4 regions of the Pantoea sp. GABEPS69 genome follow, and region 1 is predicted to be linked to each of the others. Evidence: predicted binding sites of a transcription regulator. Region 1 holds the regulator's gene; each other region holds the start of a gene.
What was found. The regulator CRP, encoded in region 1, controls carbon source genes, mostly activating them, when cyclic AMP is high. The targets are predictions, from matches to a motif close to ATGTGANNNNNNTCACAT.
Positions count from the first base shown of each region.

Region 2: a site for CRP is predicted at 973-990, ahead of cdd (cytidine deaminase). Genes of this name have one in related genera too.
Region 3: a site for CRP is predicted at 828-845, ahead of PVE98_RS10065 (sugar transporter). Genes of this name have one in related genera too.
Region 4: a site for CRP is predicted at 770-787, ahead of PVE98_RS18085 (YjcB family protein). Genes of this name have one in related genera too.

Region 1 covers NZ_CP118618.1:305,752-307,955, reverse strand. The annotation lists gene PVE98_RS01385 (OsmC family protein) at 1-191, opposite strand, end outside; gene crp (cAMP-activated global transcriptional regulator CRP) at 492-1,124, shown strand; gene PVE98_RS01375 (YccS/YhfK family putative transporter) at 1,183-2,204, shown strand, end outside.
Region 2 covers NZ_CP118618.1:1,337,163-1,339,366, forward strand. The annotation lists gene cdd (cytidine deaminase) at 35-925, opposite strand; gene PVE98_RS06390 (CidB/LrgB family autolysis modulator) at 1,045-1,737, opposite strand; gene PVE98_RS06395 (CidA/LrgA family protein) at 1,730-2,119, opposite strand.
Region 3 covers NZ_CP118618.1:2,041,647-2,043,850, reverse strand. The annotation lists gene PVE98_RS10075 (hypothetical protein) at 1-60, shown strand, start outside; gene cybB (cytochrome b561) at 183-722, shown strand; gene PVE98_RS10065 (sugar transporter) at 900-2,084, shown strand; gene PVE98_RS10060 (hypothetical protein) at 2,123-2,204, opposite strand, start outside.
Region 4 covers NZ_CP118618.1:3,711,841-3,714,044, forward strand. The annotation lists gene soxR (redox-sensitive transcriptional activator SoxR) at 1-124, opposite strand, end outside; gene soxS (superoxide response transcriptional regulator SoxS) at 208-633, shown strand; gene PVE98_RS18085 (YjcB family protein) at 896-1,177, shown strand; gene PVE98_RS18090 (ATP-grasp fold amidoligase family protein) at 1,414-2,204, opposite strand, start outside.

The DNA.
Region 1 (2,204 bases):
ACCACATCGTTGCGGCCTTTTTGCAAAATAGAGACCACGTCGATGGCGCTACAGCCGCCCGCGGCCATCAGCACCATCTCCATTGGACTGGGCGCTTTATCACCGGAGTTACCGTCCATCAGGATCTGATGTCCCGACGCCGACTCGCCGAGAAAGGTTAATCTTTCGACCCACTTCACTCTTGCCTGCATGTTTCCACCTCGAGAATAGCCTGTTTGCCGCCAGAGTACGCGTTCACCTGGCAAACAGCAATCCAGAGTAATCCCCCCTTTGCTGAAGCGAGACAACAGAAGACAGTCGGCAAAAGCTGTGCTACAAACAGTGCTGAAAATAGTTCGTTCTGTTAGGGACGAAGACGGGACACATCAAGCGCCTGGCGCAAAATAAGGCCCGAATAATCTCCTTTAGGGGAAACGCTTGAAGCTTTCATCGCCTGGCAGGGATTAATCCCCCCGCGTTTTGGGCACGATTACAACAGAGGATAATAGCGAATGGTTCTCGGCAAACCGCAAACAGACCCTACACTCGAATGGTTCCTGTCCCATTGCCATATTCACAAATATCCATCCAAAAGTACGCTGATTCATCAGGGTGAGAAGGCTGAAACCCTCTACTACATCGTGAAAGGTTCCGTGGCGGTGCTGATCAAAGATGAAGAGGGCAAAGAGATGATCCTCTCTTACCTGAATCAGGGTGATTTTATCGGCGAGCTTGGCCTGTTTGAAGAAGGTCAGGAGCGCAGCGCCTGGGTACGCGCGAAAACCGCGTGCGAAGTAGCGGAAATTTCCTACAAGAAATTCCGTCAGCTTATCCAGGTGAATCCGGATATTTTAATGCGTCTCTCTTCGCAGATGGCGCGCCGTCTGCAGGTTACATCGGAAAAAGTGGGCAATTTAGCTTTCCTCGACGTGACCGGACGTATTGCACAAACCCTGCTTAACCTGGCGAAGCAGCCAGACGCCATGACGCATCCCGACGGCATGCAAATCAAAATTACTCGTCAGGAAATTGGCCAAATCGTTGGTTGCTCGCGCGAAACCGTGGGCCGCATTTTGAAAATGTTGGAAGACCAGAATCTGATTTCCGCACACGGCAAAACCATTGTCGTTTACGGCACCCGCTGATTTCCTCTCACTCACGGCGTGATGTCACCGTCACGCCGTTACTGCTTTTAGTGAAGTGATGTGGCGTCGAATCATCTATCACCCCGAAGTTAACTATGCCCTGCGGCAGACGCTGGTGCTCTGCATTCCGGTGGCGCTCGGCTGGCTGTTCGGCGATCTGCAAAAAGGCCTGCTCTTCTCTCTGGTTCCCGCCTGCTGCAACGTCGCGGGTCTGGATACGCCCCATAAGCGCTTCTTCAAACGTCTCATCGTCGGCGGCTCGCTGTTCGCGCTCGGCAGCTTTCTGATCCAGCTATTAACCCTGAAAGGGGTGCCGCTGCCTGCCGTGCTCTTCGCCCTGCCGCTGCTGCTGGGCGTCACCGGCGAAATCAGCCCGCTGCACGGCCGCCTGCTCTCCGGCACGCTGGTGGCGGCCATCTTTACCCTGAGCCTGATCGGCCGCATGCCGATCTATGTGCCGCCGCTGCTCTATATCGGCGGCACGCTCTGGTACGGACTCTTCAACTGGTTCTGGTTCTGGCTGTGGAAAGAGCAGCCGATGCGCGAAACCCTGAGCCTGATCTACCGCGAGCTGGCGGACTACTGCGACGCGAAATATACCCTGCTGACCCAGCTTACCGACCCGGAAAAGGCGCTGCCGCCGCTGCTGGCGCGTCAGCAGAAAGCGGTCGATCTGATCAACACCTGCTATCAGCAGATGCATATGCTCTCCGCCAGCCGCGACAACAGCCACAAGCGGCTGACGCGCGCGTTTCAGGTGGCGCTCGACCTGCAGGAGCATATCTCCGTCAGCCTGCATCAGCCGGAAGAGGTGCAGAAGCTGGTGGAGCGCAGCCATGCGGAAGCGGTGATCCGCTGGAACGCCAAAATCATCTCGGCGCGGCTGCGCGCGCTGGCCGACGCCATTCTTTACCATCAGTTGCCGAGTCGTTTCGATATGGAGAAGCCGCTCGGCGCGCTGGAGAAGATCGCCCGTCAGCATCCCGATAATCCGGTGGGCCACTTCTGCTACTACCACTTCAGCCGCATCGCGCGCGTACTGCGCACGCAAAAACCGCTCTACCAGCGCGACCTGATGAC
Region 2 (2,204 bases), 1.0 Mb from region 1:
GATATCGTAAGTGTTGGAAAGCGTGTTCTGTGCCTCAGCCCTGGCGCAGCGTAACGCGCGTCAGCTGTTCGCATCCGAGCGCGGCCAGGGTCGCCTGCGTCGCGGCGAACTGATCCAGCGTGGCGTTTTCCACTTCGGCCAGCGCGGCGGCCTTGATGTTTTCGCAGGCTTCGCCCTGCATATTAAGCAGGATCAGCGCGGCCTGTAGCGGCGGCAGGCTCGGGTTGAAAGCGGCGTTCTCGGCGTAGCGTCCGGTAACCGTCGCGCCGCTCGCGGTGCGCAGCGCAATGCCGCAGTGCGAGCCGCTGTAGGGCGCATGGCTCTGGTTGGCGGCGGCGATGGCCGCCTGGGCGAGCGCGTCGCCTTCCCCCTGATAGCCGTGATCCACTTTATCCAGCAGCAGGGTAGTGATGTTCAGATCGCGCGGACCGAAGGCGTCCGGCAGGTAGTCCGCCAGGGTGCTGACGCCGCGGCCGGGCAGGCTGATACGCAGATCGGTGCCGCTGTTGAGTTCGTTCATAAACTGGCGGCAGTGGCCGCACGGCGTGTAGTTGACCGTGACCGCCTCAAGGCGCTGCTCGCCGCGCAGCCAGGCGTGCGCGATAGCGCTCTGCTCGGCATGGACCGTTTGCTGCATCGCCACGCCCGCAAACTCCATATTGGCACCGAAATACCAGCACCCGCTGACGCCGCGCGCCACGGCGCCGACGTTGAAGCGCGAGACCGGCGCGACCGCGCAGGCCGCCGCCAGCGGCAGCAGCGACAGCGCCAGCGCATCGGCATCCAGCTGGGTCTGCTGCATCAGCGATGCGACCTGCTCCGGCGTCAGCGCCGCCTGAAACTGCGCGTCGTCAAGAATCGGACGCAGCGCGCTTTGCAGAGCAGCGGGCAGCGCGTCGAAGGCGGAGGTGAAACGTGGATGCATGATAGCCTCGTTAATATCGGGCGGCCCATTGCCGCCAGAGGGGTTATATGTGATCTGTATCGCTCTGACAATGCAACAGATTTGCATCGTTTCAACTTTGCGAGATCTATCGCAAAGTTTTACCCGAACGCATGCAGCAGCACCGGAAAAATAAAGGGCGCCAGCAGCGAGGTGATAATGCCGCACAGCACCAGCGCCAGCGAGCTGAACGCGCCTTCCTGGTAATCCACCTCCGCCGCGCGCGCCGTGCCGAGCGCGTGCGACGCGTTGCCTATCGCCAGTCCGCGCGCCGCACGGGTTTTTATCCCCAGCAGGTTCAGCACCATATGGCCGAAGACCGCGCCGAGCACGCCGGCGATCAGCACGCAGATGGCGCTGATAGCGGGGATGCCGTGCAGCGAGGCGGAGACCGCCATCGCAATGGGCGTGGTCACCGATTTCGGCAGAATGGTAGCGGCGATTTCCGGCGTCGCGCCCATCCACAGTGCGATAGCGGTGCCGGAGACCATCGCGGTCAGGCTGCCGATAAAGCAGACGCCGATCAGCGATTTCCAGCGCGCGCGGATTTGATGCATCTGCTCATAGAGCGGCAGCGCCAGCGCAACCACCGCCGGCTGCAGCAGCTGATTGAGGATCTGGCTGCCGGCGAAATAGCGCGCGTAGGGGATGTGCAGCACCAGCAGCAGCGGGATAATGATCGCCATCGCCACCAGCAGCGGATTAAGCAGCGAGATTTTCAGCTTCGCCGCCAGGCGACGCGCCAGCATAAAGGCGCCAACGCTGAGCGGCAGCGACCACCAGATGTCACTCACTGGGCTTCTCCTGCACGCTGCGCGTATGAATTTTATGGGCGCTCCAGCCGACAATTGTTAACACCAGAAAGGTGCTGACCACGATAGAGACCACGATCGGACCGAACTGCGCGCTGAGCACGTCGGTGTAGTTGATGATGCCGACGCTGATGGGCACAAACAGCAGCGCCATATAGCGGATCAGCAGGTGGCAGCCAGGTTTGACCCAGTCGACGGGCAGGATTTGCGTCGCCAGCAGGGCGAACAGCGTCAGCATGCCGAGGATGCTGCCGGGAATGGTGATAGGCAGCAGCAAGGAGAGGGCGTTGCCCGCATAGAGGCAGAGATAGATGATGACGAAGGCGCGCACGTAGCGCCAGCACAGAGACAGCACAGTGGGCATAGCAGGCTCCTGTTTTCACTGCACAACATCATACGCGACATGGGATAAAAAAGGGCGACATTGCTGTCGCCCTGGGGCTTTAACT
Region 3 (2,204 bases), 1.7 Mb from region 1:
CTACCGGTAAAAAAAAACCTGAGGACTCAGAATAGCGTGGCACTAAAGCATATCGCCTGACTCTGATTATGCTGGCCTCGCCGCGGAGGTCAGCAAAGCGTTGCGCCGTTGCGCCAGTTTGTTAAGATTTCTCCTCTGTTTCCAGTAAGGTAGAGCTCTTCTTCCTGATGCCTGAGCAAACTATGCGCGAAAAATATGCCGCTTCACAAATTGCCCTTCACTGGCTGACCTTTCTGCTGGTGGCGCTGGCTTACGCCACTATCGAGCTGCGCGGCTTTGCCGAGCGCGGCTCGTGGCAGGGCTACGCAATGATTATTACCCACTTCAGCGCAGGCTTTACCGTCCTGCTGCTGATGCTGGCGCGTCTTTTTTTGCGTACGCGCCATCGCACGCCGCCCATCACGCCCCCCATCGCGCGCTGGCAAACCGGCCTGGCGCATCTGGTGCATACGCTGATCTATGCGCTGTTTATCACCCTGCCGATTCTGGGCCTCACCTCGCGCTATCTGCGCGGGCGCGACTGGTGGCTTTTCGGCATACCGATGCCGGTGGCGAGCGAACCCAGTTTCGAGCTCTCCGACAGCCTGATCGACTGGCATGAAACGCTGGCGCCGCTGGGATACTGGCTGATAGGTCTGCATGCCGCAGGCGCGCTTTTTCATCACTATTTTCTCAGGGACAATACGTTGAAACGTATGATGCCGGGCAAAACGCCGCGCTGATAACCCTTGTTTATCGCCCGCGGGCCGGGCGATAAAAAACTTTCAGGAATAAAACTGCGTTTCACCGTTCCCCTTACCGTGCAATTCCCTCACAATGGTCAATAATTGTGACGCAAGTCACTTTCGTGGATGTGAAAACCGCATCTTTTTGCCGCTGCTCTGACTGATTTTATTTTCATGCAATCAACTACTGTATCCCGTAAAACGGCCTGGCTACGCGTGGTGCTGCTGGCTATCGCCGCCTTTGTTTTCAATACCACCGAATTCGTGCCCGTCGGCCTGCTTTCCGATATCGGCGCCAGCTTCAGCATGAAAAGCGCCGACGTGGGCATTATGCTCACCATCTACGCCTGGGTCGTGGCGCTGCTTTCGCTGCCGCTGATGCTGCTGACGCGCAATATCGAGCGGCGCATCCTGCTGTCGGCGCTGTTCCTGATCTTTATCGTGAGCCATGTGCTGTCGACCTTCGCCTGGAGCTTCGCCTCGCTGGTGCTGTCGCGCATCGGCATCGCCCTGGCGCATGCGGTGTTCTGGTCGATCACCGCCTCGCTGGCGATTCGCGTCGCGCCTGCCGGTAAAAAAACCCAGGCGTTAAGCATGCTGGCGACCGGCACCGCGCTGGCGATGGTGCTGGGCGTGCCGATTGGCCGCGTGGTGGGACAATATCTGGGCTGGCGCACCACCTTCGGCATGATTGGCGCCTCGGCGCTGGTGCTGATGGTGCTGCTGGCGCGTATTCTGCCGCGTCTGCCGAGCGAACACACCGGCTCGCTGAGCAGCGTGCCGATGCTGTTTCGTCGACCGGCGCTGGTGAGCATGTATCTGCTGGTGACGCTGGTGGTGACCGCGCACTACACCGCCTACAGCTATATCGAGCCGTTTATGCAGTTCGTGGCGAACGCGGATGAGAACTTTACCACGCTGCTGCTGCTGCTCTTCGGTTCCGCCGGGATCCTGGGCAGCGTGCTCTTTAGCTCGCTGGGCAATAGGTTTCCCTCTGCGCTGCTGATCGCCGCGATAGCGATTATCACCCTCTGCATGGGGCTGCTGATTTTCGCCGCCGTTCGTCCGGCCGCGATTGCGACGCTCTGTATTCTATGGGGTATGGCGATGATGATGATCGGCCTGGCGATGCAGGTGCGCGTACTGTCGCTGGCGCCGGATGCCACCGATGTGGCGATGTCGCTGATGTCAGGCATCTATAATATCGGCATCGGCGCGGGCGCGCTGCTGGGCAATCAGGTCAGCGAGCATCTGAGCATGGGAGACGTGGGTAATATTGGCGGGCTGCTGGGGCTGGTCGCGCTGTTCTGGTGTATCGCTATCTTCCGCAAATATCCGCAGTTGCGCAGCAACGGATAAAAAAAGGGCGTCGGAACTCTGTTCCGACGCCCTTTTTCTTAATTAAGGCTGGCGGCTGTGCCAGACAGCCTGCTCGCGCCAGAGGTCGAAGCGATGGGAAAAGGCTTTACGCGCACGTTG
Region 4 (2,204 bases), 700 kb from region 1:
TGCGCGTGCTGGAGATGAGCCCTTTGCTTTCATAAAAGTGCAGCGCGGAGACCGCTACGCCGCTGCGGCGCGCGACTTCGCCCGGCGTCAAAACCGGTTTCGGGTAGTTGCGATCTTTTTTCATCTGGCTCTTTACCTCAAGTTAACTTGAGGAATTATACTCGCCTCCGTCAAATAACGAATCCCTCAGGACTAAAGGACGAGATTATGATGCAAGAAGAGATCATTCACTCCCTGACGCGCTGGATCGACCAAAACCTGGATAAGACGCTCTCTATCGATGAAGTGGCGGCCAGGTCCGGCTATTCAAAATGGCACCTGCAGCGTATGTTCCGCACCGTGACGAAACAGACGCTAGGCGGCTACATTCGCGAACGTCGCCTGACGCTGGCGGCGGAAGCGCTGCGTCAGACGCAGCGTCCGGTATTTGATATCGCGATGCAGTACGGCTATGACTCGCAGCAGACCTTTTCCCGCGTCTTCCGCCGTCAGTTTTCGCAGACGCCGACCGCCTATCGCCACTTTATGCGTCGCCAGGCGATTCAGCGTCCACGTATGCTGAGCTTCGACTGTAGCGAACCTGCGGCAAGCTATACCCAGCGCACCACCGGGGAATGCTGTCCAGTTCGCTAAGCCTCTGGCGCCCTTTACGGGCGCACCTTCCCGCTTTCCTCGCCTAATGCCCTGATTTTCCGGACAACATTTCGATAAAAAAATTTCTACCATACCAGGTACAAATTTTGTTCAAAAAATCAAATCCAGTGATATAATGTGACCCAGCTCACATATTACACCCTTTATGACGGCGAAAAGCCTTTCCCTGACCACGCTTTTCGTCGCCAGTGATGTCCGGTAACCGTCAGGGATAATCACTTAGATTCAGAGGCTTAAGTCGATGGCGACCATAACCACCAGCTTGATTGTCATGCGTTGGGAACTGCTCAGCGCAATCATGATGTTTTTTGCCAGCACCCTTAAAATTAAATTCCGTCAGAGCAGCCATCACGTGATGGCGTTTATGTGCGGCGGCGTTGGTCTCGGGATGACCTGCTGGTTCGTGATGGGGCTGCTGGGCATCTCGCTGAGCATGGAAAACGTGCATCACTTTATGCTGGTGACCAAAGATACCTTTATTCAGGTGATGAGCCAGACCCCGCCCGACTGGCCAATGCCTTAATCGTTAGCCAATAAAAAACCCCGCATAGCGGGGTTTTTTATTACAGGCGGTTTATGTAGCTGAAAGTGGCAGGCATGGCCCGAAGAGCAAAGCGTCCCGCGCCAGGGACGGCGCGGGCCGAGCGAGCATGGATGCGTTAAGCGACTTTGCGATCGGGCCATGCCTGCCGCGCTAGCACATTGCTTAAAGCCAATAAAAAACCCCGCATAGCGGGGTTTTTTATTTTGCTGTGTGACTCAAACTTTCTTCAACAGCGCAGGGATATTCACGTCCTGCACCGAAACGCCCGGTATCTGCGTGCCGCGGCGATCCTGAATCCACATATCTCCCATCATCTGGTTAAGTCCGCGATCCAGCCCTGTCACCAGACCTGCGCCCGGCGTAAAGGTCAGCTCGCCGAAATAGATGCGGCCTTCATGGATATACCAGTCCACGCGCACATAGTCGAAATCGCTCGCCAGCTTCTTGCTCAGATCGAGCGCGTGCTGCAGCGAATCGGCGATTTTCGTCACGTCGAGGCCGGTGTCGCGAATCTTGTGGAACGCTTCGGTCAGATTATTGACGTAAAAGTTCATCGACAGCTGCGGCTGGCAGCGGTTGTAGATCACCTGCAGCACATATTCAAAGCGGCCGTCGCGCTTGTTGAACATATGAAACTTGTAATCGATCGGTGCCGTTTTGCCGTCGCCAATATACTTTTCAACCAGAATACGCGGCTTGATATAGCGATAGTGGATCTCGCGCGCCTCGTTGGCGAAGTCGGTCTTCAGCCACTTATAGCAGCTGTTGATAATCTGCTGCTTGCGCAGCGCGTCCGGCTCTTCCAGCAGGATCTCTACCATGTTGGAAGCGTGGTTCGGCTTGATCACCGTGCCCTTCCAGCATTGCAGACTGTTCAACGATGCCGGATCGGTCGACTCATGCACCAGCGGAATCAGGTATTCGTTGCCAATCTTCTCGGCGATATAGTCGCGCACCGAATACTTATCCGAAAGGCGGCCGTAAATCTGGTAGTCGCCATAGACGA